One region of the Nonomuraea sp. NPDC049709 genome, then DNA from elsewhere that is predicted to be linked to it. Evidence: riboswitches for the same ligand, from Rfam matches in the RefSeq annotation. Region 1 holds a riboswitch; each other region holds the start of a gene.

Evidence for each region. A riboswitch is a leader RNA that binds a small molecule or an ion and turns the genes downstream of it on or off. The one in region 1 is predicted to bind cyclic di-AMP.
Region 2: linked by a shared signal. The riboswitch ahead of AB0J69_RS17250 (C40 family peptidase) and the one ahead of AB0J69_RS11285 (hypothetical protein) in region 1 are both predicted to bind cyclic di-AMP.
Region 3: linked by a shared signal. The riboswitch ahead of AB0J69_RS37035 (hypothetical protein) and the one ahead of AB0J69_RS11285 (hypothetical protein) in region 1 are both predicted to bind cyclic di-AMP.

What each region holds. Positions count from the first base shown of each region.
Region 1 is NZ_JBFANM010000009.1:121,871-129,314, forward strand. Features, by position in the region: gene AB0J69_RS11260 (YetF domain-containing protein) at 1-487, opposite strand, end outside; gene AB0J69_RS11265 (rod shape-determining protein) at 484-1,467, opposite strand; gene AB0J69_RS11270 (PadR family transcriptional regulator) at 1,541-2,035, opposite strand; gene AB0J69_RS11275 (MDR family MFS transporter) at 2,092-3,543, shown strand; gene AB0J69_RS11280 (DUF5302 domain-containing protein) at 3,592-3,792, shown strand; cyclic di-AMP (ydaO/yuaA leader) riboswitch at 3,954-4,088, shown strand; gene AB0J69_RS11285 (hypothetical protein) at 4,274-4,885, shown strand; gene AB0J69_RS11290 (alpha/beta hydrolase) at 4,923-5,768, shown strand; gene AB0J69_RS11295 (hypothetical protein) at 5,820-6,191, opposite strand; gene AB0J69_RS11300 (roadblock/LC7 domain-containing protein) at 6,221-6,595, opposite strand; gene AB0J69_RS11305 (hypothetical protein) at 6,625-7,434, opposite strand; gene AB0J69_RS11310 (roadblock/LC7 domain-containing protein) at 7,438-7,444, opposite strand, start outside.
Region 2 is NZ_JBFANM010000015.1:117,304-124,747, forward strand. Features, by position in the region: gene serA (phosphoglycerate dehydrogenase) at 1-848, shown strand, start outside; gene AB0J69_RS17240 (class I SAM-dependent methyltransferase) at 1,313-1,837, opposite strand; gene AB0J69_RS17245 (SSI family serine proteinase inhibitor) at 1,852-2,241, shown strand; gene AB0J69_RS17250 (C40 family peptidase) at 2,314-2,718, opposite strand; cyclic di-AMP (ydaO/yuaA leader) riboswitch at 2,917-3,058, opposite strand; gene AB0J69_RS17255 (3-isopropylmalate dehydrogenase) at 3,158-4,204, shown strand; gene AB0J69_RS17260 (branched-chain amino acid aminotransferase) at 4,454-5,551, shown strand; gene AB0J69_RS17265 (O-methyltransferase) at 5,594-6,238, opposite strand; gene AB0J69_RS17270 (thioredoxin domain-containing protein) at 6,298-6,945, shown strand; gene cimA (citramalate synthase) at 7,168-7,444, shown strand, end outside.
Region 3 is NZ_JBFANM010000044.1:88,383-95,826, forward strand. Features, by position in the region: gene AB0J69_RS37020 (response regulator transcription factor) at 1-328, opposite strand, end outside; gene AB0J69_RS37025 (site-2 protease family protein) at 493-1,800, shown strand; gene AB0J69_RS37030 (MmcQ/YjbR family DNA-binding protein) at 1,811-2,164, shown strand; gene AB0J69_RS37035 (hypothetical protein) at 2,193-3,149, opposite strand; cyclic di-AMP (ydaO/yuaA leader) riboswitch at 3,155-3,294, opposite strand; gene galT (galactose-1-phosphate uridylyltransferase) at 3,363-4,442, opposite strand; gene AB0J69_RS37045 (DeoR/GlpR family DNA-binding transcription regulator) at 4,439-5,218, opposite strand; gene AB0J69_RS37050 (TrpB-like pyridoxal phosphate-dependent enzyme) at 5,480-6,790, opposite strand; gene AB0J69_RS37055 (uridine kinase) at 6,816-7,444, opposite strand, start outside.

The DNA.
Region 1 (7,444 bases):
CGGTCTCCTCCTCGGGGCGCAGCCGGACGAGGACGGCGCCGCCCGGCTCCAGCCGTACCAGGCTCGTGTCGGCCACGGTCGTACCGCCTCTGAGCTGGATCGTCACGTCCAGGTCGGCCTGCCGCACGCCGAGCCGCCGCAGCGCCGAGGTCAGGTAGTGCCCGTCGCGGGCCAGCACGACCGGGCTGCCCTCGACGAGCCTGCCGACCATGGGCACCGCCGCGGCGAACCGCACCACCACCGCGTTGACCGCCATCAGGATCACCACCCCGGCCAGGCCGCCGGCCAGGGAGTTGTCGGGTCCGATGATCGCGTTCTGCACGACGTTGCTCATCAGCAGCATGACGACGAAGTCGAAGTTGTTGAGCTGCGCGATGCCGCGCTTGCCGCCGATCCGCAGCAGCGCCGCCACGGTCAGGTAGACGGCGACGGTCCTGATGGCCTTGTCGGCGAGTGAGACCCCGGTGTGGAAGAGGTCGTCCGTCATGTACGGCCGCCCCGGAGCCTCCCGATCAGTCCCAGCTCGTCCACGCACCTGCCCAGCCCGAGCGCCACGCACTCCAGCGGGCGCTCCGCCCGGTGCACCGGCATGCACAGCGCCTCGCGCAGCCGCCGGCCCAGCCCGCGCAGCAGCGCCCCGCCGCCGACCAGCACCGCGCCGCGAGCCCCGAGGTCGGCGGCCAGCTCGGCCGGGCACCGCTCGACGGTCTCCTCCGCCGCCCGCGCGATGGACTCGACCGGCTGCGCGGTGACCTCGAAGATCTGCTGTACGGGCAGCGCCAGGTCGCGCTCCCGGCCGGTGTCCGGGTCGCGGGCCCGCACCACGACCTCCGCCTCCCCGTCGCCCGCGCGCCGCTTGGCCGACTCGGCCTCGGCGTCGTCGAGCTGCAGCCCGTGCTCGCGTTCGACGTAGCGGGCGATGGCCCTGCTCACGGCCCGCCCCCCGTACGGGACGGAGCCGGCCGCCACCACGGACTCGCCGGACAGCACCGCGATCCGGGCGGAGTCCCGCCCGATGTCGATCACCATGTGGCCGGTGCAGTCCGTGAGCGACAGGCCCGCGCCGAGCGCCGCCGCCAGCGCGTGCGGGATCAGCCGCACGGTCCTGGCGTCGGCCTCGTACGCCACGTCGCGCAGCGCCGCCCGGTCGATCGGGGTGGAGTCACCGGGCAGCGCCAGAACCAGGCGCGGCCGGGCGTACGGGTGCCAGTGCACCTTGCGCAGGAAATGCCGGATCATGCGCCGGGCGAGCTCGGCGTCGGCCGGGAGCCCGCCGCTGACCGGCCAGCACGTCCGGCCGCCGGCGCCCAGGGCGGCGGCTTCCGCGCCGTATCCGATGACCTTGCCGGTGCGGCCGTCGCACATGACGGCGGAGGGCTCGTCGAGCACGATGCCCTTGCGCTTGGCGTAGATGCGCGTGCTCGCGGCCCCCAGATCTATCGCCAGGTCACGACCGAGGAGACTCATCGCGGGATCTATTTCCTGGGTCGCTCCAACACAACACCAGGAACAGAGCCAGTCCCCTTTACCGTTGGGCCGGTCAGCGCCGCCTGAGGTCGGCCAGGGTCTCGTCGGCCCACTGGATGACGGTCCTGGCCTGGGCCAGGCCCAGGTTGAGCGCGTATCGGCCGAAGTCGCCCGCCGGCTTGCAGTCGAGCACCGCCAGCCGCTCCTGGTAGCGGGCCTTGATCCGCTCGATCACCTCGACCGCCTGATCCCGCTCCATCAGCGGCAGCAGGAACGCCATGAGCGCGACCTCGCTGCGGGGTGTCACCGACGGCGTGTGCCCGCCCATCCACCCGTCCAGCTCCCGCGCCCCCTCCGGGGTGATCGCGTAGATCTTGCGCCCCCGCGCGCCCTCCGACTCGACCTGCACGAGCCCGTCGGCCGCCATCTTCACCAGCTCCGGGTAGATCTGCGTGTGCCCGGCCTGCCAGACGTGGTTGAGCGAGTGCTCGAACTTCTTGGCCAGGTCGTAGCCGCTGGCGGGGCCGACGGCAGAGAGCAACCCGAGCAGCGCGATCCGTAGGGACATGAGGGCCAGCATATCGAAGGCTTGACATGTCAGAAGTTACATGTAAGTTCTCACATGTGAAAACTGACACTAAGGCGCAGGGCAATGGGCTCGTGCTCCTCGCCGTGCTCGGCGGGATGTTCCTGGCGATGCTGGACCAGACGATCGTGGGCACGGCGCTGCCCCGCATCACGGCGGAGCTGGGCGGCAGCGGCCTCTACACCTGGGTGGTGACCGCCTATCTGCTGACCTCCACGGTGACCGTGCCGCTCTACGGCAGGCTGTCCGACCAGCACGGCAGGAAGCCGCTGCTGCTCATCGGCATGGTGGTGTTCGTGCTGGGCTCGGCGCTGTGCGGGGTGGCCCAGGACATGGTGCAGCTCATCGTGTTCCGCGCGGTGCAGGGGCTCGGCGCGGGCGCGCTGCTGCCGCTGTCGATCGCGTTGATGATGGAGATGTTCCCTCCGGGGTCGAACGGCGCCCGGGCGCAGGGTGCGATCGGCGGGGTGATGGGGCTGACGTACCTGGCGGGGCCGTTCCTGGGCGGGTTGTTCACCGACCACGCGAGCTGGCGCTGGTCCTTCTACGTGAACGTGCCCCTCGGGGCCGTGCTGATCGCCATCGTCGCGCTGCGCCTGCCGAGGCGGCCCGGAACGGGCGGCGGGCGCCCCGACTACGCGGGCATCGCCGTCTTCACCGTGGCCATCAGCACGCTGCTGCTGGGGCTGACCGAGAAGGGCCTGGACGGCCACACGTGGACGGACGCCGCCGTGGTCGGGCCGATCCTGCTCGCGCTGGTGCTGCTGGCGGCGTTCGTGGCCGTCGAGCGGCGGGCGGCGAGCCCGATCATGCCCATGGGCCTGTTCGGCAACCGCACGTACACGCTGGTGAACCTGACCTCGTTCTGCACGGCGTTCTCCATGTACGCCGGGGTCGTCTTCCTGCCGCGCTACTTCCAGGAGGCGCTGGGTGTCAGCGCCACCGAGTCGGGGCTGCGGATCTACCCGATGATGCTGGCCATGGTGGCGGGCAGCGTGCTGATGGGCGCGCTGATGTCCAGGACCAGGGTGTACAAGCCGTGGCTGGTCGCCTCGCCGTTCCTGCTGGTCACGGGCGCGGTGCTGTGCCTCGGCCTGACGCCGGCCACCGGCGGCCTGGCGCTGGCACTGTGGATGTTGCCGCTGGGGCTGGGGATGGGCCCGATGCTGTCCGGGCTGACGGTGGCGGCGCAGCAGTCGGTCGAGCCGCGGCACCTCGGCGTGGCCTCGGCCAACCTGACCTTCTTCCGGCAGATCGGCGGCTCGGTGGCGCTGGCCGTCGGCGGCACCCTCTACACCGCGGAGGTCGCCGCGAGCGCGCCCGCGCACGGGATGGCCGCCGCGCACGCCTCCGCGGCGGCCGTGGTCATCCCGTCGCTGGGGGTGGTGGGGGCGGTGATCGCCCTGGTGGCGCTGGTGGCCATGCCGAACAAGCGGCTGGAGACGCCGTCCGTGCCGCAACACAAGGTTGAGGCCGGTTTCGCGTCATAAGCGGCTCCATGCGAAGCTGTGATTGTCCCCAACACCATGGAGGTCCTCATGGCGGATACACCGGAGCCGGAAGTCAGCGAAACTCCCGAGGACGAGATGAAGCGCAAGTTCCGCGAGGCGCTGGAGCGCAAGCGCGACCAGGCCGCGGGCTCAGGCGCCGGTGGCAGGGGCGTCGACCCATCGAAGATCCACGGGGCGCACGGTCCGGCTACGAGTAAGAGATCGTTCAGGCGCAAGAGCGGCGGCTGAGGCTGGATTTCTCAGGGGGTACGGCATGCCGTGCCCCCTTTCTCTTTACCTTCGTAGGTAGATCTTCGACTCTTTCATACGATTCGTTTGCGTTTGTCCGAATCGGTAGTTAGAGTAATCGCCATTACCAGCCGGTGACCTAGTCCTTACCCAAGATGGACCACCGGTTGGCGCCGAATCCCGAACCATCGGGAACCGGGGAACCACCTCACTGGGGTGAATCCGGCCGCGTGCCGGTAGGGCATCTCCACGCCCGAACCCGTCAGCTAACCCGGTAGGCGTGATGGAGAGGAAACATTACCCCATGCACCACCGCGTCGTACCCCCAGACAGCGCCGTGCCGACCGCCCACTGAGCGGTCCCCTTCCTCAAGGCTCGTATTTTGCGCTCCGCGCAGCAACGTCAGGTGCTCTAGCTCCGCTGCGCGTGCTCCCCCTGTGAGCGCAACTCCCTGTCCCCTCGCGAAGGGTTTCACTTTTTCATGTCTGCTCGATTTGGCCTGCGTTCCCTCACCCTCCTCACCACCTCCGCCATCGCAGCGCTGACCATCGTCGGCACTCCCGCCCACGCCGACACCGACACAGACGAGAAGGTCCTGCTCAAGGGCTCCACCACGGCGTCGTACTTCTGGGACGACTCCTCCGGCCGCGCCGGCGACACCGGCCTGCCCGCCAGCGGCAAGCCCATGCAGAAGGGGCTGGCCGCCAGCCCGAGCTGGCCGCTGCTGACCGAGGGTTACGTGGTCTACAAGGGCAAGAAGATGCCCTTCTTCGTGGGTGACCGCGGCCCCGGCGCTCCCTCCAACCGCGGCATCATGCTCGACCTCGACGCCAAGACGTTCGCCGAGCTGACCGGCGGCGAGTTCAACTCCGACACCCTGGGAGTGGACGGCGTCGGCGGCCAGGGCCACATCGAGGTCGACTACGTCATCACCAAGTGGGGCGACGGCGTGGGCAAGAAGAACTACCCGGTCGCGTTCTCGACCGGCGCCTGGGCCGAGCGTGACCGTAACCCGGCCACCCCGCCGCAGGCGGAGGAGTCCTCGTCGCAGGGCGGCGTGCTCCTCTCGGGCCCCGTTCCCGCCGAGCACTGACTTTACGCGGGCGTACCAGAATGTCATTCTGGTCGTCGTGACCACGCGCGTAGCCGCAAACGGCATCGAAATCGCCTACGAGAGCTTCGGCTCACCGTCGGGACGTCCCCTGCTCCTCATCATGGGGCTCGGCGCCCAGCTCATCCAATGGGACGAAGGGCTCTGCGAGCTGCTCGCGGAGCAGGGACATCACGTCGTACGGTTCGACAACCGCGACGTCGGCCTGTCGACGCACTTCCACGACCTGGGGGTGCCCGCGATGGGCACGCCCTCGCCGTACCTGCTGGACGACCTGGCCGACGACACCGCGGGCCTCATGGACGCCCTCGGCTGGCCGGCCGCCCACGTGGTGGGAGCCTCGATGGGCGGGATGATCGCCCAGACGCTGGCCATCCGGCATCCGGCGCGGGTGCTGACCCTGACCTCGATCATGTCCACGCCCGGTCCCTCCGTCGCCCCGCCCACGGAGGCCGCGTCCGCGGTCCTGATGGGCCGGCCGGCCGCCGACCGCGAGGCGGTGCTGGCGCAGGCCGTGCAGACCTGGTCCGTCATCGGCTCGCCCGGCTACGAGCTGGACCGGGAGCGGATCGCCGCGATGGCCGGGCTGGCCTATGACCGCTGCTTCGACCCGGCCGGCACGGCCCGGCAACTGGCCGCCATCATGGGGTCGGGGGACCGTACGGAGCTGCTGGCCTCGGTGGCGGTGCCCGCGCTGGTGCTGCACGGGGAGGCCGACCCGCTGGTCCCGGTGGCCGGCGGCCGCGCGACGGCGGCGGCCATCCCGGGGGCGCGGCTGGTGACGTACCCGGGGATGGGGCACGACCTGCCGCGCGCGCTCTGGCCCGACTTCGTCACCGAGATCACCAAGCTGACCTCCGCCTGACGCTCGCCGGTGGCCCGCCCCCCGCCGGGGAGCGGGCCACCATGAGGGCGGTCAGATCTCCAGCTTCCCCTCGATGCCCTTGAGCTGGTGCCGGGCCAGCGCCAGGTTGGCGCGCCCGCGGTCGAGCGCCAGGTAGAGGAACAACCCCTTGCCGCCGCGCCCGGTGATCGGGCGGATGATGTGGTACTGCCCGCTCAGCGTGATCAGGATGTCCTCGATGGCGTCCTTGAGGCCCAGCGAGTCCATCGTGCGGAGTTTGGCCTTGACCACCTCCGTGTTGCCCGCCGCGGCGACCTGCAGGTCCAGGTCCTTGGAGCCGCCGAGCGTGCCCAGCGCCATGCCGCTGCCGTGATCGACGATCGCGGCTCCGATCGAGCCGTCGATCTGCATCATCTCCTTGAGAGAGACGTCCATGCCGGCCATGCTTCCTCCTCCTTCTCAGCGGGGCTGGATCAGTGTTTCCGTGCTGCGACGGCGGCCACTCCGGCGGCCGTCTTCCTGCCCTCCAGCCGCAGCAGCCCGACGTTCGCGCCGGGTCCGGCCAGGACCGTGAGGACGATGGCGGGGCCGGCGGCGTAGAAGGCCACGAATCCGGCCGAGCCGGAGACGAGCGTCTCCTCGAACGCCCCCTGGCCGGTCATGCTCAGCATCCGCCTGCTCATCGCGACCAGCGCCGCCGACAGCGCCGCCGCCTGCTCGCCGGTCTTTCCTTCGAGGTCGCAGGCGATCGGCAGGCCGTCCACCGTGCAGGCGACGCTCCCGTTCACGTCCGGGGTGCGCTCACGCAGGAGCGCCATCTCCTCCAGAACCTCTTGTCGTAGCTCCACCGGTGGCCTCCTCCTGAGTGAGGGGAACCTCACGACAGTTCCTCCAGCGCCTTCTTCAGCCGCATCAGCAGTGCCAGGTCGGTCGGGTTCCCGGTCACGGGCGGTCCCAGCGGCAGGGTCGCGGCCGTGGGGTCGTGCGGCGGGCGCTCCGCGGCCGGTTGCCGCCCGCGCTTGGGCAGTCCGTGAGCGGGGGCCGGGTCCGGCGCGGCGAGCAGGCCCGAGGCCGCCAGCCGCCGGACGGCCAGCAGCACCGGGTACGCCGGCCGCCCGATCTGCTTGGCCAGCTCCAGGGGCGTCGCCTTGTGGTCGGCCCGGACGAGGACCTCCCACTGGACCCGGCTCAGCGTCACCGCGTGCCCCGGCAGCCGGCCCAGCGGCCGCACCGGGAGGCTGTCCACGTCGGCGGACGGCCAGGCCTGGGCGAGCTGCGCCCGCCGGCGCGCGCACTCCCGCACCAGCCCCGGCACGTCGAAGAACCACTGCCCGCCCAGCCAGTGCCGCTCCCCGGGGCGGAACTTGGGCCGCGACCCGCTGATCGGCAGCAGGAAGAAGGCCGCGTCGAGGACCCCGCCGAGCACCGCGTACTGCAGCTCGCCCGCGGTGACCGGCCCCTCGGCGAGCAGCCGCTCGCAGCCGCCGTCGGCCTGCAGCCCGCGCAGCGCCGCCTCCGTCGTCAGCCCCCTGGCGGCGAGCAGCCGCTCGACGCTGGGGGCCTGGGCGCACTCCATGTACGTCACGCGCCCGTCCGCGAGGAAGATCGTGCCGTTCCGGCCGACCCGGAGCGCGCCCGTGGAGCGCTCGCGGGCGAGCCCGGCCAGGAGTGTGTCGACCCGCGTCATGGGTCACGTC
Region 2 (7,444 bases), on a different contig from region 1:
GCCGGGTCGCGGGGGCCGGCCTGGACGTGTTCGCCAAGGAGCCGTGCACCGACAGCCCGCTGTTCGAGCTGGACCAGGTCGTCGCCACGCCGCACCTGGGCGCCTCCACGCACGAGGCCCAGGAGAAGGCCGGCACCCAGGTCGCGCGGAGCGTGAAGCTGGCGCTGGCGGGCGAGTTCGTGCCGGACGCCGTCAACGTCCAGGGCGGGGCGGTCGCCGAGGACGTCAAGCCGGGCCTGCCGCTGGCCGAGAAGCTCGGCCGGGTCTTCACCGCGCTGGCCGGCGAGGTCGCCACCAAGCTCGACGTCGAGGTGCGCGGCGAGATCGCCTCCCAGGACGTGCGGGTGATCGAGCTGGCCGCCCTCAAGGGCGTGTTCGCCGACGTGATCGAGGAGCAGGTCACCTACGTCAACGCCCCGCTGCTGGCCAAGGACCGCGGCATCACCGTCGAGCTGGTGACCAGCTCCGAGAGCCCCGACTGGCGCAACGTGGTGACCGTGCGCGGCGTGCTCGCCGACGGCCGTACGGTCTCGGTCTCCGGCACGCTCTCCGGGCCGCGCCAGATCACCAAGATCGTCGAGGTCAACGGCTACGAGATGGAGATCGAGCCGACAGCCCACCTGTGCTTCTACACCTACACCGACCGCCCCGGCATCGTCGGCGTGGTGGGCAGGCTGCTCGGCGAGTACAACATCAACATCGCCTCGATGCAGGTGGCCCGTGACGTCAAGGGCGGCAAGGCGCTCATCGCGCTGACCGTCGACTCCGCCATCCCCGCCGAGGTCGTCGAGCAGATCGGGGCCGAGATCGGCGCCGAGAGCGGCCGTTCGGTGGACCTGGAGGACTGACCTCCCACACCGGCCGAGGGGCCGTCACCCGTCTTGGGTGGCGGCCCTTTTGCGTCTCACGATGCGAGATAGTAGGACATCCAAGCAGCATGCTCGGGTACTGTGTCGAGTAATGCGCCAGGTTCTCGTACTCATTACCTGCCGCGGCGGGGCCTGTTAGGGCAGGTCGACGACCCGCCGCGGAGAGCGGCGTTGGCGTCGGCCACTAAGTCCCTTCGTCCGGTCCGTGACCCGGACCACGAGATCAGGCCCGGTCGGATTCGCGACCGGAGTCCGGCTTCCCCCTTCAGGAAATTCTGGAACGCGCCCGCGAGAAGAGATGGGTCCCATGTACGAGATGTATGCCTGGAACCGTGCCGAAGACCACGACGACGAGGCGGCCGAGGCCGTCCAGACCGCGCTGGACCGCCGCGACAACGGCGGCGCCCCTCAGAACTCCAGCCGGTAGCACACGGCCGTCCGCCTCATCGCCGGCAGGGCGCCGACGATCCAGGCCGAGATGCGGTGCGTGATCGACAGGCCGCCGCGCCCCCGGTCGGGTCGAGGTAGTAGAGCAGGCCCTCGGCGACCACCAGCGCGGGAGCGTCGCCGGGGACCCGCTCCAGCCACGCCAGATCGGTGACCGATGACCCGATCGTGGCGCAACCTGCGCGCCCGGGGAACAGCCTGCCGCGCAGTTCGATGACCTCCGGGTAGTCCACGTCGTACCAGCGGACCGACGGCGGCGGGTCCATCCGGTGGACGCGGGTGTCGAGCCCGCAGCCCAGGTGCAGCACGGTGGCCCCGGGGCGGGCGTCAAGGAACTCGCCGGCCCACCTGTCGATGAAGCGGGCCCTGAGCGCCACGGCCTTGGTACCGCCGGGTCCGATGCCCGCCTGGTGAAGTCGTGGCCGATCCGCCGCCACGCTACGCCTGGGGCAGGGGGTACGGAGACCTGCCGTTATGGATACGGAGAGTGCTGATAACGTCGCGCTCCGTATCCATTCCATGAGGAGGTCCCCCCATGCACGCTTCCCTGACCGCGATCCGCCGCGCCGCCGCCGTCGCCGTCCCCGCGCTGGCCACCGCGGCCCTGCTCGCCGCTCCCGCCCACGCGCAGGCGGCCGAGCTGACCATCACCAAGTACCACGGCGGTGTGGCCCAGCGCTGGGTCCTGACCTGCGACCCGGACGACGGCAACCACCCCGACCCGTTCGCCGGCTGCGACAGGCTGCGCGAGATCGGCGGTGACCTCGACCAGATCCGGTTCCGCCCGAACGTGCCGTGCCCGCGGATCTTCGACCCCGTCGAGGTCCAGATCCACGGTCATTTCCACGGCGAGCCGCTGGACCTCGCCGAGCAGTACCCGAACCCCTGCTTCGTGGAGCGCCTGGCCGCCCCGATCGTGCCCTGACGACCTGGAAGAGAGCCCCTGAGGCGACCTGAAAGAGAGCGGCCCCGGGCTCGCGGGGCCGCTCTCGGCTTCTCAGAGGGTGGCGGTGAGCGTGGCCGGGGCGGAGGACCGGCGCTGCTTCAGCACCTCGGTCCACTGGCGCACGCCCTTGGGATCCGGCCGGACCGCTCCCACGAACGCCTGTCTGCGCCAGGTCGAGAGCTTCTCCTCCTTCACGACGTCGCCCGTGCGCGGCGCATGCACCATGTAGCCGGGCTTCGAGATCATTCCCACGTGACCCAGGTTGCTGAAGAACACCAGGTCACCTGGCTTTAGATCGTTCCATGCGATTTTCCTGGAAAATGCCCCGTACTGTTCGCGGGCGGTGCGCGGCAGTTCGATGCCCGCGGCTTCGTAGGACCTGAGCATGAGCCCGGAGCAGTCGTACCCGCTCCTGCTGGTCCCGCCCCATACGTACGGGGTGCCGCGTTTGTCCATGGCGTAGTCGAGGGCGACCTTCCAGGCGGGCGTGGGGGCCTGCGCCTCCTGGATGCGCTTGATCTCGGCGCCGGTCAGGGTGGTGGTGTCTTTGTCCGTGGTGGCCCGGGCCTCGTCGGTGGCGGCCTGGGCGGCTGGGGTGGCCAGGATGAGCCCGGCGACACCGGCCGCCAGGGCAATGGCGATGCGAGACAGAACACTGTCCTTCCATGCGGCCGACCGGGTTAGCTGACGGGCTCGGGCCTGGAAGACGGCCCTACGGCGGTGCCGATTCGCCCCTGGGGGAAAGTTGGGTCCCCGGCTCCACGCAGCGGCTGCGTGGATTAGGCCCGACGGACTCTAACGAAACGGTCAAAAGGTCGCAAATGGCTCAAAACTGGACGTCCGAAAAATGAGATGATGTGTTCGTCAGACGAGACGAGCCGGTAAGGTACCGCCCATGGAGTCGCGTAACATCCGCTTGGCCGTCATCCCCGGGGATGGCATCGGCACCGAGGTCGTAACCGAAGGACTCAAGGTCCTGGAGGCCGTAGGCACGAAGATCGAGCCCACGCACTACGACCTGGGCGCCGCACGCTATCACCGCACCGGCGAGACGCTGCCGGACGCGGTGCTCGACGAGCTGCGCGGCTACGACGCGATCCTGCTCGGCGCCATCGGCGACCCCAGCGTGCCGCCGGGCATCCTCGAGCGCGACCTGCTGCTGCGGCTCCGGTTCGAGTTCGACCACTACGTCAACCTGCGGCCGGTCAAGCTGTTCCCCGGCGTCGAGACCCCGCTGGCCGACACGCCCGCCGAGGACATCGACATGATCGTCGTCCGCGAGGGCACCGAGGGCCTCTACGCGGGCACCGGTGGCACCATGCGGCGCGGCACGCCGCACGAGATCGCCACCCAGGAGTCGCTCAACACCGCCCACGGTGTCGAGCGCGTGGTGCGTTACGCGTTCGAGAAGGCCAAGTCGCGGCCGCGCAGAAAGCTGACCCTCGTCCACAAGACCAACGTCCTCACCTACGCCGGTGACCTGTGGCAGCGCACGGTCAACCGGGTGGCCGAGGAATACCCCGAGGTCACCACCGACTACAGCCACATCGACGCGGCCTCGATGTTCTTCGTCACCCAGCCGGAGCGCTTCGACGTGGTCGTCACCGACAACCTGTTCGGCGACATCATCACCGACCTCGGCGCGGCCGTCGCGGGCGGCATCGGCCTGGCCGCCAGCGGCAACATCAACCCTGAGCGGACCACGCCCAGCATGTTCGAGCCGGTCCACGGCAGCGCGCCCGACATCGCCGGCCAGGGCAAGGCCGACCCCACCGCGACCATCCTGTCCGTCGCCATGCTCCTCGACCACCTGGGCCTGCACGCCGAGGCGGCCAAGGTCGAGCAGGCGGTCGCCGACGACATCGTGGAGCGCCTCGCCGGCTGGGCCGGCCGCACCACGACCGAGATCGGCGACGACATCACCGCGCGAGTATCCGGCTAGGACCGCCTAGCCCCGAAGAAGCGCCTGGCGGTCCGAGAGGACTCGCCAGGCGCTTTTTCGCGTCCGCGTTCCGGCCGTGGAATGGGCTTATCACCCCCATTGGCCGCTTGCCATCCCATATGGCGAGACAATAGGAAGTACGGACTGCCCTCCCGGCCACGGCTGCTCACCGCCACCGGCTCGCAGATCCGCAGACAGTGGGCAGATTCCGGTAGATTTCGGTAGATCGCAGAGAGAAGGACCTCCGTCATGACCATCGCTCAGAAGCTCAGCTTCGACGTGCAGCTATCCGACCACGCTCGCACCGCGGCCGAGCGGGAGCAGGTACTGGCGAACCCCGGTTTCGGGCAGACCTTCACGGATCACATGATCTCGATCGACTACACCGAGGGGCAGGGCTGGCACGACGCCAGGCTCATGCCGTACGGGCCGCTCTCGCTCGACCCGGCAACCTCGGTCTTCCACTACGCGCAGGAGCTGTTCGAGGGCCTGAAGGCCTACCGCCAGATCAGCGGCTCGATCGTGACGTTCCGACCGTACGCGAACGCCTCCCGCTTCAACCGCTCGGCCCTGCGCATGGCCATGCCCGAGCTGCCCGAGGAGACGTTCGTCGACTCGCTGGAACTCCTCGTCGAGACCGACAAGGAGTGGGTGCCCACCACCGAGGGTCACAGCCTCTACCTGCGCCCCTTCATGATCGCCACCCAGGCGGGGCTCGGGGTCAACTACCCGTCGAAGACGTACAAGTACATGGTCATCGCCTCGCCGGCGGCCTCCTACTTCACCGGCGGGATCAAGCCCGTCTCCGTCTGGCTGTCCACCGAGTACACGCGGGCCGCCCCGGGCGGCACCGGCTTCGCCAAGTGCGGCGGCAACTACGCCGCGGCGTTCGTCGCGCAGCGGCAGGCGGTGGAGAACGGCTGCGACCAGGTGGTGTGGCTGGACGCGGGCGAGCACAAGTACGTCGAGGAGATGGGCGGGATGAACCTGTTCTTCGTCTTCGGCAACAAGCTCGTCACCCCGGAGCTCACCGGCACGCTGCTGCCCGGCATCACCAGGGACTCCATCCTGGAGCTGGCCGGCGACCTGGGCCTGGAGACCGAGGAGCGCCTCATCTCGGTGGACGAGTGGCAGTCCGCGTGCGAGTCGGGCGAGCTCACGGAGGTGTTCGCGTGCGGCACGGCCGCCGTGGTGACGCCGGTGGGCGTGGTGAAGGGCGCCGACCGCTCCTGGACCGTCGCCGACGGCACGCCCGGCCCGGTCACGATGCGGGTGCGCGAGGAGCTGGTGGGCATCCAGTACGGCGCCCGCCCCGACGCCCACAACTGGGTCCACAAGATCGTCTGATCGTGTTCCCCCGGGGCGGCGGGCCCGCCCCGAGGGCCCGCGCTAGTTCTTCCTGATCATCGTCATCCCGTCGGCCACGGGCAGCATCAGCACGCTCACCCGGGGATCCGCGATCACCAGGTCGTTGAACTGCCGTATCTCGACCGTCGTGGTCTCCTCGTGCGCCGGGTCGGCCACCCAGCCCCGGCGCAGCGTGTTGTCCGCCAGCAGCAGCCCGCCCGGCCGCAGCCGGTCCATCAGCAGCTCGTAGTAGGCGGGGTAGTTGCCCTTGTCGGCGTCGAGGAAGGCCAGGTCGACCGTCTGGTCGAAGGTGGCGAGCGTCTCCTTGGCGGGCCCGATCGTGAGCGTCACCCGGTCGGCCACCCCCGCCTCGTGCCAGTAGCGGCGGGCCACGGACGTCCACCGCTCGCTGATGTCGAAGCAGTGCAGGGTGCCGCCGGACAGCCCGCGGGCGATGCACACGGACGAGTATCCGGTGAACGTGCCCACCTCCACGACCACCTGGGGCGCCATGAGCTGCGTGATCATGGTGAGGAATCGGCCCTGGTCGGGGGAGATCTGCATGGCCGCGTTCTCGCCCGCGATCTCGGCCGTCTCCTTCTCCAGCTCCTCCAGCAGAGGGTCGGGCGGAGTGGTGTGCTCGAACACGTATCTCGCTACGGCAGGGTCAAGGAGGTATGCCTTCATGCGGCCATTGTTTCCCCTTCGGATAGGGTCTGCGCGATCGACGAGGTGAGAGTGGGCTGATGATGAAGCGGTTGATGGCGGTGGCGGCGGCGTTCGTGGCGATCGTCGTGCTCGGGGCGCTGTCGTTCTTCTCGGGGACCGGTGTGTCGTCCGAGGGGGTGACGCTGACCCGGCAGGCGGACGGTTCGATGATCCTGGCCGACCTGGCGAGCGAGGCTCCCGTGCTGGACGTGTTCGAGGACTTCGACTGTCCCATTTGCAAGGACATGCATGCCAAGGTGGACGGCACGATCCAGAAGCTGGCGCGGGAGGGAAAGGTGAAGGTCGTCTTCCACACCGTGACGATCTTCCAGGACGAGCCCATGCGCTCCAACTCCATCCGCGCCGCGGCGGCCGCCCGCTGCGTCCCGGAGGCGAACTGGCTGGCGTTCAGGGACGAGGTGTACGCCATGCAGCCCGCGCCGCACGGCGAGGCCTCCGGGTTCACCGTCGAGGAGCTGGCCAGGGCCGCCAGGAAGGCCGGGGCCTCGGTGGACTCGTGCGTGACGTCGCAGTCGTACGCGAAGGCGCACGTGGCGGAGACGGCCAAGATCCGGTTGGAGGGCACGCCGACCGTGCTGCTCGACGGGCAGTTGCTGGGCAACGAGGCGTTCGACCCGGTGGCGCTCGAGCAGGCCATCACGGGAGGCGACGGGGTCCAGGTCTGAGGCCCAGGTGTGACGTGCGGTGTCCCAGGACGTGAGACCGGTGTGCCGAATGGTGAATTCATGTGGCAGACTGGGCGGCACCATGTTCTACGGTCTGCTCATTATCGGCAGGCGCGCTGGCTGACACAGGGACACCGCCAGCGCGCAGACCTCTCACGTCCGTGAGGGGTCTTTTTGTTTTCCCGGACACCACAAACCTTCTTCCAGAGAGAAGAGAGACTCATGGCCGACGACCGCTTCCACGTATACGACACGACGCTGCGTGACGGCGCACAACAAGAGGGCCTCAACCTCACGGTCGCCGACAAGCTCGCCGTCGCGCGTCACCTGGACAGCCTGGGCGTCGGCTTCATCGAAGGGGGCTGGCCGGGCGCCAACCCCAAGGACACAGAGTTCTTCAGACGAGCTCGAACAGAGCTCGATCTGAAGCACGCGCAACTAGCCGCGTTCGGCGCGACCCGCCGGGCAGGTGTCAAGGCAGCCGACGACCCATTGGTAG
Region 3 (7,444 bases), on a different contig from region 1:
CGGCCAGCCGCTCCGGCGGCACGCACAGGCTCATGAACCCGAGCGCCGGTCCGGCCAGGGCCTCGCGCACCTGGGCGGGATTGGGGGAGGCTGACAGGATCAGCACCCCGCAGCGGGGCACGTGCTCGGCCAGCCGGCCGGCCGCGGGAGGCCCCGGCAGGTCGAGGTCGACGACGGCCACGTCGGCCTCGGCGGTCCTCGCCGCGCGCACCACCTCCTCCGCGCGTTCGGCCTCGGCCACGACCCGCAGGTCGGGTTCGGCTCCGAGGGTGGCGAGCAGGCCACGGCGCACCAACGGCAGGTGCTCTGCGATCAGTATGCGGATCAAGACGTCCCCCTCCGTCGTCTCTTAGCGTGATCGGCCGATCGCGGGCTGTCAATGCTCTTCAAAAGCGGTAAGCCGTGCGGTGTGTCGAGTTCGACTACTCTGGGGCTGTCGGACCTTTCGTCTGTCCTCCGGTCCGCCCTGTCGTCTGCCTGGAGCGCGCCTAGATGAACTGGCTCTACGTCGTGGGGATCGTCCTCTTCCTGCTCGGGTTGATGGTCTCCATCGCGCTGCACGAGCTCGGCCACCTGCTCCCGGCCAAGCTGTTCGGGGTCAAGGTGACCCAGTACATGGTGGGCTTCGGCTCGACGGCGTGGTCACGACGCAAGGGCGAGACCGAATACGGCATCAAGTGGATCCCGTTCGGCGGCTACATCCGCATGATCGGCATGCTGCCGCCGCGTCCCGGTGACGAGCCCGGCAAGCTCAGGAGCACCGCGACGGGCCCGTGGCAGGGCCTGATCGAGTCCGCCCGCGACGCCGCCCAGGAAGAGGTGCGGCCGGGCGACGAGGAGAAGGTCTTCTACCGGAAGAAGTGGTGGCAGAAGGTCATCATCATGTCCGGCGGCCCGGCGATGAACTTCGTGCTCGCCTTCGTCTTCTTCAGCATCCTGCTGGTCGGCATCGGCCTGCCCACGCTGGCCCCGATCGTCTCGCCCGAGACCAACACGTGCGTGATCCCGATCTCGGAGCAGCGTACGGAGTGCAAGCCCACCGACAAGCCCACCCCCGCCGTCCAGGCGGGCATGAAGCCCGGCGACCACATCGTCGCCTTCAACGGCCAGAAGATCGGCTCCTGGGACGACGCCACCCGCCTGATCCGCTCCCACGGCGCCGGCGCGGTGCGGCTGGGCATCGTCCGCGACGGCAAGCCGATGACGGTCAACGTCACGCTCATCGCCCAGGACCGGCCCAACCTGGAGGACCCGCAGAAGATCGACAGGAACGTCGGCTTCCTCGGCGTGCTGCCCACCGAGGTCATGCAGCAGCAGACCATGGGCCAGGTCATCGGCTACATGGGCGAGCTGACGGCCAGGGTGGCCGGCTCGCTGCTCAACCTGCCGGAGAAGATGGTCGGGGTCTGGCACGCGGCCTTCTCCGGCGAGGAGCGCGACCCCGAGGGCCCCGTGGGCGTGGTCGGCGCGGGCCGCATGGGTGGCGAGATCCTGGCCTCCGACCAGCTGTCCACCGAGAAGAAGATCGCCATCTTCATCAACCTGCTGGCCGGCTTCAACCTCGCGATCGGCATGTTCAACCTCATCCCGCTGCTGCCGCTCGACGGCGGCCACATCGCCGGCGGGCTGTGGGAGGGCATCAAGCGGGCGTTCGCCAGGATCATGCGGCGGCCGGAGCCGGGTTACGTGGACATCGCCAAGGTGCTGCCGCTGACGTACGCGATCGCGATCGTGATGATGATCATGGCGGGCCTGCTCGTCTACGCCGACCTGGTCAACCCGCTCACGCTGACGAACTGAGGCCGCCGCCGTGGACGCCCTGGAGCGGCTGCGGGCCCTGTGCCTGGCGCTGCCCGAGACGACCGAGCGGCTCTCGCACGGGGAGCCGACGTGGTTCGTCAGGGGCAAGAAGACGTTCGTGATGTTCGCTGATCACCATCATGACGATCGGCTGGCGTTCTGGTGCGCGGCCCCTCCCGGGGTGCAGGAGGAGATGGTGGCGGAGGACCCCGAGAGGTTCTTCCGGCCACCGTACGTGGGGCATCGGGGGTGGCTGGGGGTCTACCTGGACGTGCCGGACGTGGACTGGGCGGAGATCGCGGAGATCGTGACGGACGCCTACCGCCGGATCGCCCCCCAGTCCCTCGCCGCCCGCCTGCCCTGACCCCGGGCCCGGCGCGGGTTGCCGCGGGTCAGTTCATCGAGATGTGCACGTGGTCGAAGTGGTTCTCGGTGACGCTGCCCCGGTCGGACATCGAGCTCCAGCCCGATCCGTGGTTGATCCGCTGCTTCCAGATCACGTACTTGACGCCCAGCTTGTCCTGGTTCTTGATCGCCCAGGCCGCGATCCGGTCGCCGAGTGCGTTGTTGACGGCGGTGGGCATCGAGCCGCCCGTGCTCATCATGAAGTCGCAGGCCCGGCCGAGCGGGTGCTCGCCGCTGGAGCCCGAGCGGAAGCAGCCCACCTCGAACGGCAGCGAGAAGTTCTTCTCCACCTGAGCCTTCATCAGCCGCGTACGCGAGGTGATGTTGTCCGATCCCGTGGGCAGTTCGGGCGCCCAGGAGCCGTCGGACTTGCGGCCGGTGCCGAATGGCACGAGGTCCTCGAGCTTGTCCTTGATGTCGTCGATGACGTCCTCGGCCTCGTCGCGCTGCTCGGCCACCGTGGCCGTGTCCGACTTGATCCGGGTCGCCAGCGCCGCGGCCTCCTCGCTGGCCTGCTGCTTGTCGTCGCGGGCCTTGGCGACGCCCTGCACGACGGCCTGTTGTTCGGCGGTGAGCTGTTCGAGCAGGGCCGCGCTGCCGGCGTTCTGGGGCAGCATCAAGGTGGGCACGGAGGGGTCGGCGTTCTGGTAGCGCAGGCGGGCGATCTCGGCGACCCGCTGCTCGGCCGTGGTCAGCGCCTGCTCGGCGGTGGCCAGCTTGGCCTCGGCCGTCTCGGCGGCCTGCTGGGCCTTGGCCAGCTCGACGCGCTTGAGGTTGTACTGCTCGATGAGCTTGTCGACCTTGGTGTTGAGCTGTTTGAGCTGGGCACGGAGTTCGGCTTCCGTGGGTTTGGGGGCGGCCGACGCCGCGGTCGCCGGGAGGACGGCGATGGCGGCGGCGGCGATGAGACCGATGGCAAGAGTCGCGGGGGACGAAGCCGCCACGTAGGTGTTCCTCTCCCTCTGCCGGCCGGGTTAGCTGACGGGTTCGGGCAGGGGAGTTGATCCCTACCGCCGAAGCGGATTCACCCCAGGTGCGATGGGTCCCCGGCTCCCGGGCGACGCGCTCGGGATTAGGCGTGCCACGGCTGTTTCGGCCGGTGCATATGGGGATATTAGTGGTAGATCACGAGTCATGCGACCTTAAGTAGAAATCTATTAGTGATCTACTTGTGATCGAAGCATGCGTGCCGCCTCCTCCGGCAGCACGTCGTTGACGAAGGCGCCCATCGCGGACTCCGAGCCGGCCAGATATTTGAGCTTGTTCGCCGCCCGGCGGATGCTGAACAGCTCCAGGTGCAGATAGCCCAGCTCCCGGTCCTGCCGTACGGGTGCCTGGTGCCAGGCCGACACGTACGGCATCACGACCCCGAACAGCCCGTCCAGCGCCCGCAGGACCGAGGTGTAGAGGGGCGCGAACGCGGCCCGCTCCTCCTCCGTGAGCGCGGCCAGGTCGGGCACCTGCCGGTGCGGATAGAGGTGCACCTCGAACGGCCAGCGCGCGGCGGCGGGCACGAAGGCCGTCCACAGCTCGTTGGCGGCCACCACCCGCGTCCCCGCCTCCCGCTCGGCGGCCAGCACGTCGGCGAACAGGTTGCCCGGCCCCTTGTACCGGGCCGCCGCGCCGAGCTGCAGCCTGGTCCTGGGCGTGACGTACGGGTAGGCGTAGATCTGGCCGTGCGGGTGGGCGAGCGTGATGCCGATCTCCGCGCCCCGGTTCTCGAAGCAGAACACCTGCTCGACGCCCTCGATCGTGGACAGCTCGGCCGTGCGGTCGGCCCACGCCTCCATGACGAGCCCCACCTGGTCGTCGGAGAGCTTGGAGAAGGAGGACGAGTGGTCGGAGGTGAAGCACACCACCTCGCACCGGCCCACGCCCGGACGGACCTCGCTCAGGCCGCCCACCTCCTCATAAGTCCCGAAATTTCCGGAGAAAGAGGGGAAGCGGTTCTCGAACACCACCACGTCGTAGTCGTAGGCGGGGATCTCCGACGACCGCGTGTCCGACGACGGGCACAACGGGCACTCGGCCGTGCCGCCGGTCGGCAGGAACGTCCGCGTCTGCCGGTGCCCGGCGATCGCGATCCACTCCTCGGTCAGCGGGTCGTAACGCAGCTCGGAGGCCACGGGGCGGGGCTCCAGCGGCCGCCGGTCGATCGCACTCCTGTCGGCGTCGTCACGCCGGTCGAAGTAGATGAGCTCTCGGCCGTCGGCCAGATGGGTGATGGTGCGCTTCAAAGCGAGCCCTCCGCGATGATGAGTTCTCCGGCCCGTTCGGCCAGCTCCGTTCGTGCGTCCTCGGGCAGCCCCGCGTCACTGATGACCACGTCGGCCTCGGTCAGCTCGGCGATGGTGCTGATGCCGACCGTGTTCCACTTGGTGTGGTCGGCGGGGACCACCAGCCGGTGCGCGGCCGCGACCAGCTCCCTGTCGGTCTCGGACTCGAGCAGGTTGGGCGTGGTGAACCCGGCCCGCACGCTCATCCCGTGCACGCCGAGGAAGAGCGTGTCCACGTGCAGGCGGCGGATCGCCGCCACGGCGACCGGACCCACCAGCGCGTCGGACGGCGTCCGCACCCCGCCGGTCAGCACGACGGTGCGGTCGGCGCGCGGGTTGCGGTGGAAGACCTCGGCGACCGGGATCGAGTTGGTGATCACGGTCAGCTCGGGCACGCCGATCAGGTGGTGGGCCAGCGCCCACGTGGTGGTCCCCGCCGACAGCGCCACGGCCGTGCCCGGTCGTACGAGCGTGGCCGCGTGCCGCGCGATGGCGTCCTTCTCCTGCTGCTGGCGGGCGGACTTGGCGGTGAAGCCGGGCTCCTCGGTCGAGCCGGGGCCGAGCGCGGTCGCGCCTCCGTGCACCTTCTCCAGCAGCCCGCGCTCGGCCAGCACCTCGAGGTCGCGGCGGATGGTCATGTCGGAGACGCCGAGCTCGCGTACGAGATCGGCCACCCGGACGCCCCCGTGGCTGCGCACGCGCTCGAGGATCGTCTGCTGCCGCTGCTGTGCGAGCACGCCCGCTCCTTCCAACAGATTCCACCAAATTATGACACGGAATTGTTGGGGAATGTTAGTTAGCGCGGAATGCTTGCGCTGGTCAGGGCGGGCAGGAGACGTTGGTCACTCCTGCCGTACCGATCAGCGGAGGCGAGCTGCATGGCCAGGCGCGCACGCAAGGGCAAGGCACGCAAGAAGAAGAAGGCGAACCACGGCAAGCGTCCCACGGCGCGATGACCCGCGGGTGGCCGCCCTCCCCGGCGGCCACCCGCGGCTCGCTCATCCCGGCAGCTGGGTGAGGGCCTGGTCGATGCGCTCCTGCGGCAGCGTGTAGTCCTCGAGCTGCCCGGCCAGATGGCGGTCGTACGCGCCGAGGTCGAAGAAACCGTGGCCGCACAGGGCGGTCAGGATGACCTTCTCCTCGCCGCTCTCCTTGCAGCGCAGCGCCTCGGCGATGGTCTCGGCCAGCGCGTGCGTGGGCTCGGGGGCCGGCACGATGCCCTCGGTCCTGGCGAAGCGGACGCCGGCCTCGAAGCACTCGCTCTGGGAGCGGGTGACCGCCTCGAACATGCCCAGCTCGTACATGTGCGACAGGAGCGGCGACATGCCGTGATAGCGCAGGCCGCCCGCGTGGATCGGGTCCGGTACGAACGTGTGCCCCAGCGTGTGCATCTTGAGCAGCGGCGTGAACCCGGCCGTGTCCCCGAAGTCATAGGCGTACGCGCCCCGCGTGAACGACGGGCAGGCCGCCGGCTCGACCGCGCGGAACACCGTGGCGATCCGCCCGGCCAGCTTCTCCCGCAGGAACGGGAAGGCCAGGCCGGCGAAGTTCGAGCCGCCGCCGGTGCAGCCGATGACCAGGTCCGGCAGCTCGGGCAGCTGCTTCAGCGCCTCCTCGCCGATCACGGTCTGGTGCATGAGGACGTGGTTGAGCACCGAGCCGAGCGCGTAGCGGGCGTCGGGCGTCGCCGCCGCCACCTCGACGGCCTCGCTGATCGCGATGCCCAGGCTGCCCGGGGAGTCGGGGTCGTCGGCCAGCACCTTGCTGCCCGAGCCCGTCACGGGGGAGGGGCTGGCGTGGACGGTGGCGCCGTACACCTGCATGAGGGAGCGCCGGTACGGCTTCTGGTCGTAGGAGGCGCGGACCATCCAGACCTGGCACTCCACGTCGAACTGGGAACAGGCGAACGCCAGGGCCGAGCCCCACTGCCCGGCGCCGGTCTCGGTGGTCAGCAGCCGCACGCCCTCCCGGGCGTTGTAGTACGCCTGGGGCACGGCCGTGTTCGGCTTGTGGGAGCCGGCGGGCGAGCCGCCCTCGTACTTGTAGTAGATCCGGGCCGGCGTGCCGAGCGCCTTCTCCAGCCTGCGCGCCCGGATCAGCGGCGTCGGCCGCCAGAGCCGGTAGACGTCCAGCACCTCCTGCGGGATCGGGACGAACCGCTCGCCGCTCACCTCCTGCACGATCAGCTCCATCGGGAAGAGCGGAGCCAGGTCGTCTGGGCCTATGGGCTGCCGCGTGCCCGGGTGCAGCGGCGGAGGAGGCGGGGCGGGCAGATCGGGAACGATGTTGTACCAGTTGCTGGGGATCATCGCTTCAGTCTGCGCCGCCGGTGGGTCAGGTTCCAGACCCGCCACGGACCAGCACGGCCGGTCGCCGGGGATGGTCGGCCCGCACCACGACGTCGGCCGCCTCCTGGGGCCGCGCCTCCCGCTCGTAGCGCTCGTAGGCCGGCAACCGCCACCGCTCGTCCTCCGGGGTGCCGCGTTCGAGCGCCCCCGGCGACAACCACAGGTGCACGCTCACCTCGAACGCCAGCCCCCGCCCCAGCAGCAACGTCCCGTCGACGACGACCACCCCGCCCGGCGGCAGCTCCGCGTACGGCACCCGGTACGCCCGGTCGATACCGCTGTCCCACAGCGCCGGCAGCACCCGCCCCGGCCCGCCCGGCTCCAGCGGGTCCAGCACCTCCCGGCGCAGCGCCTTGGCGTCGAGCCAGTCGTCGTAGAAGGCGTCGGGGTCGGTCCTGCCGTATTCCAGCCGCAGCGAGGCGGGCCGCAGGAAGTCGCCCGCCGACACCCGCACCACCTGCCGCCCCCGCAGCCGGAGGGGCGCGACCAGCTCGTCGGCCAGCGCGTCCGGGCGTGTCGCGGGCGCCCCGTCCACGGCCACCCGCACCCACGCACCCGGTGGCCGGGCGGAGATCAGCTCGGCCAGCTCCTCGACGAGGGCCTCACGGGAGATCG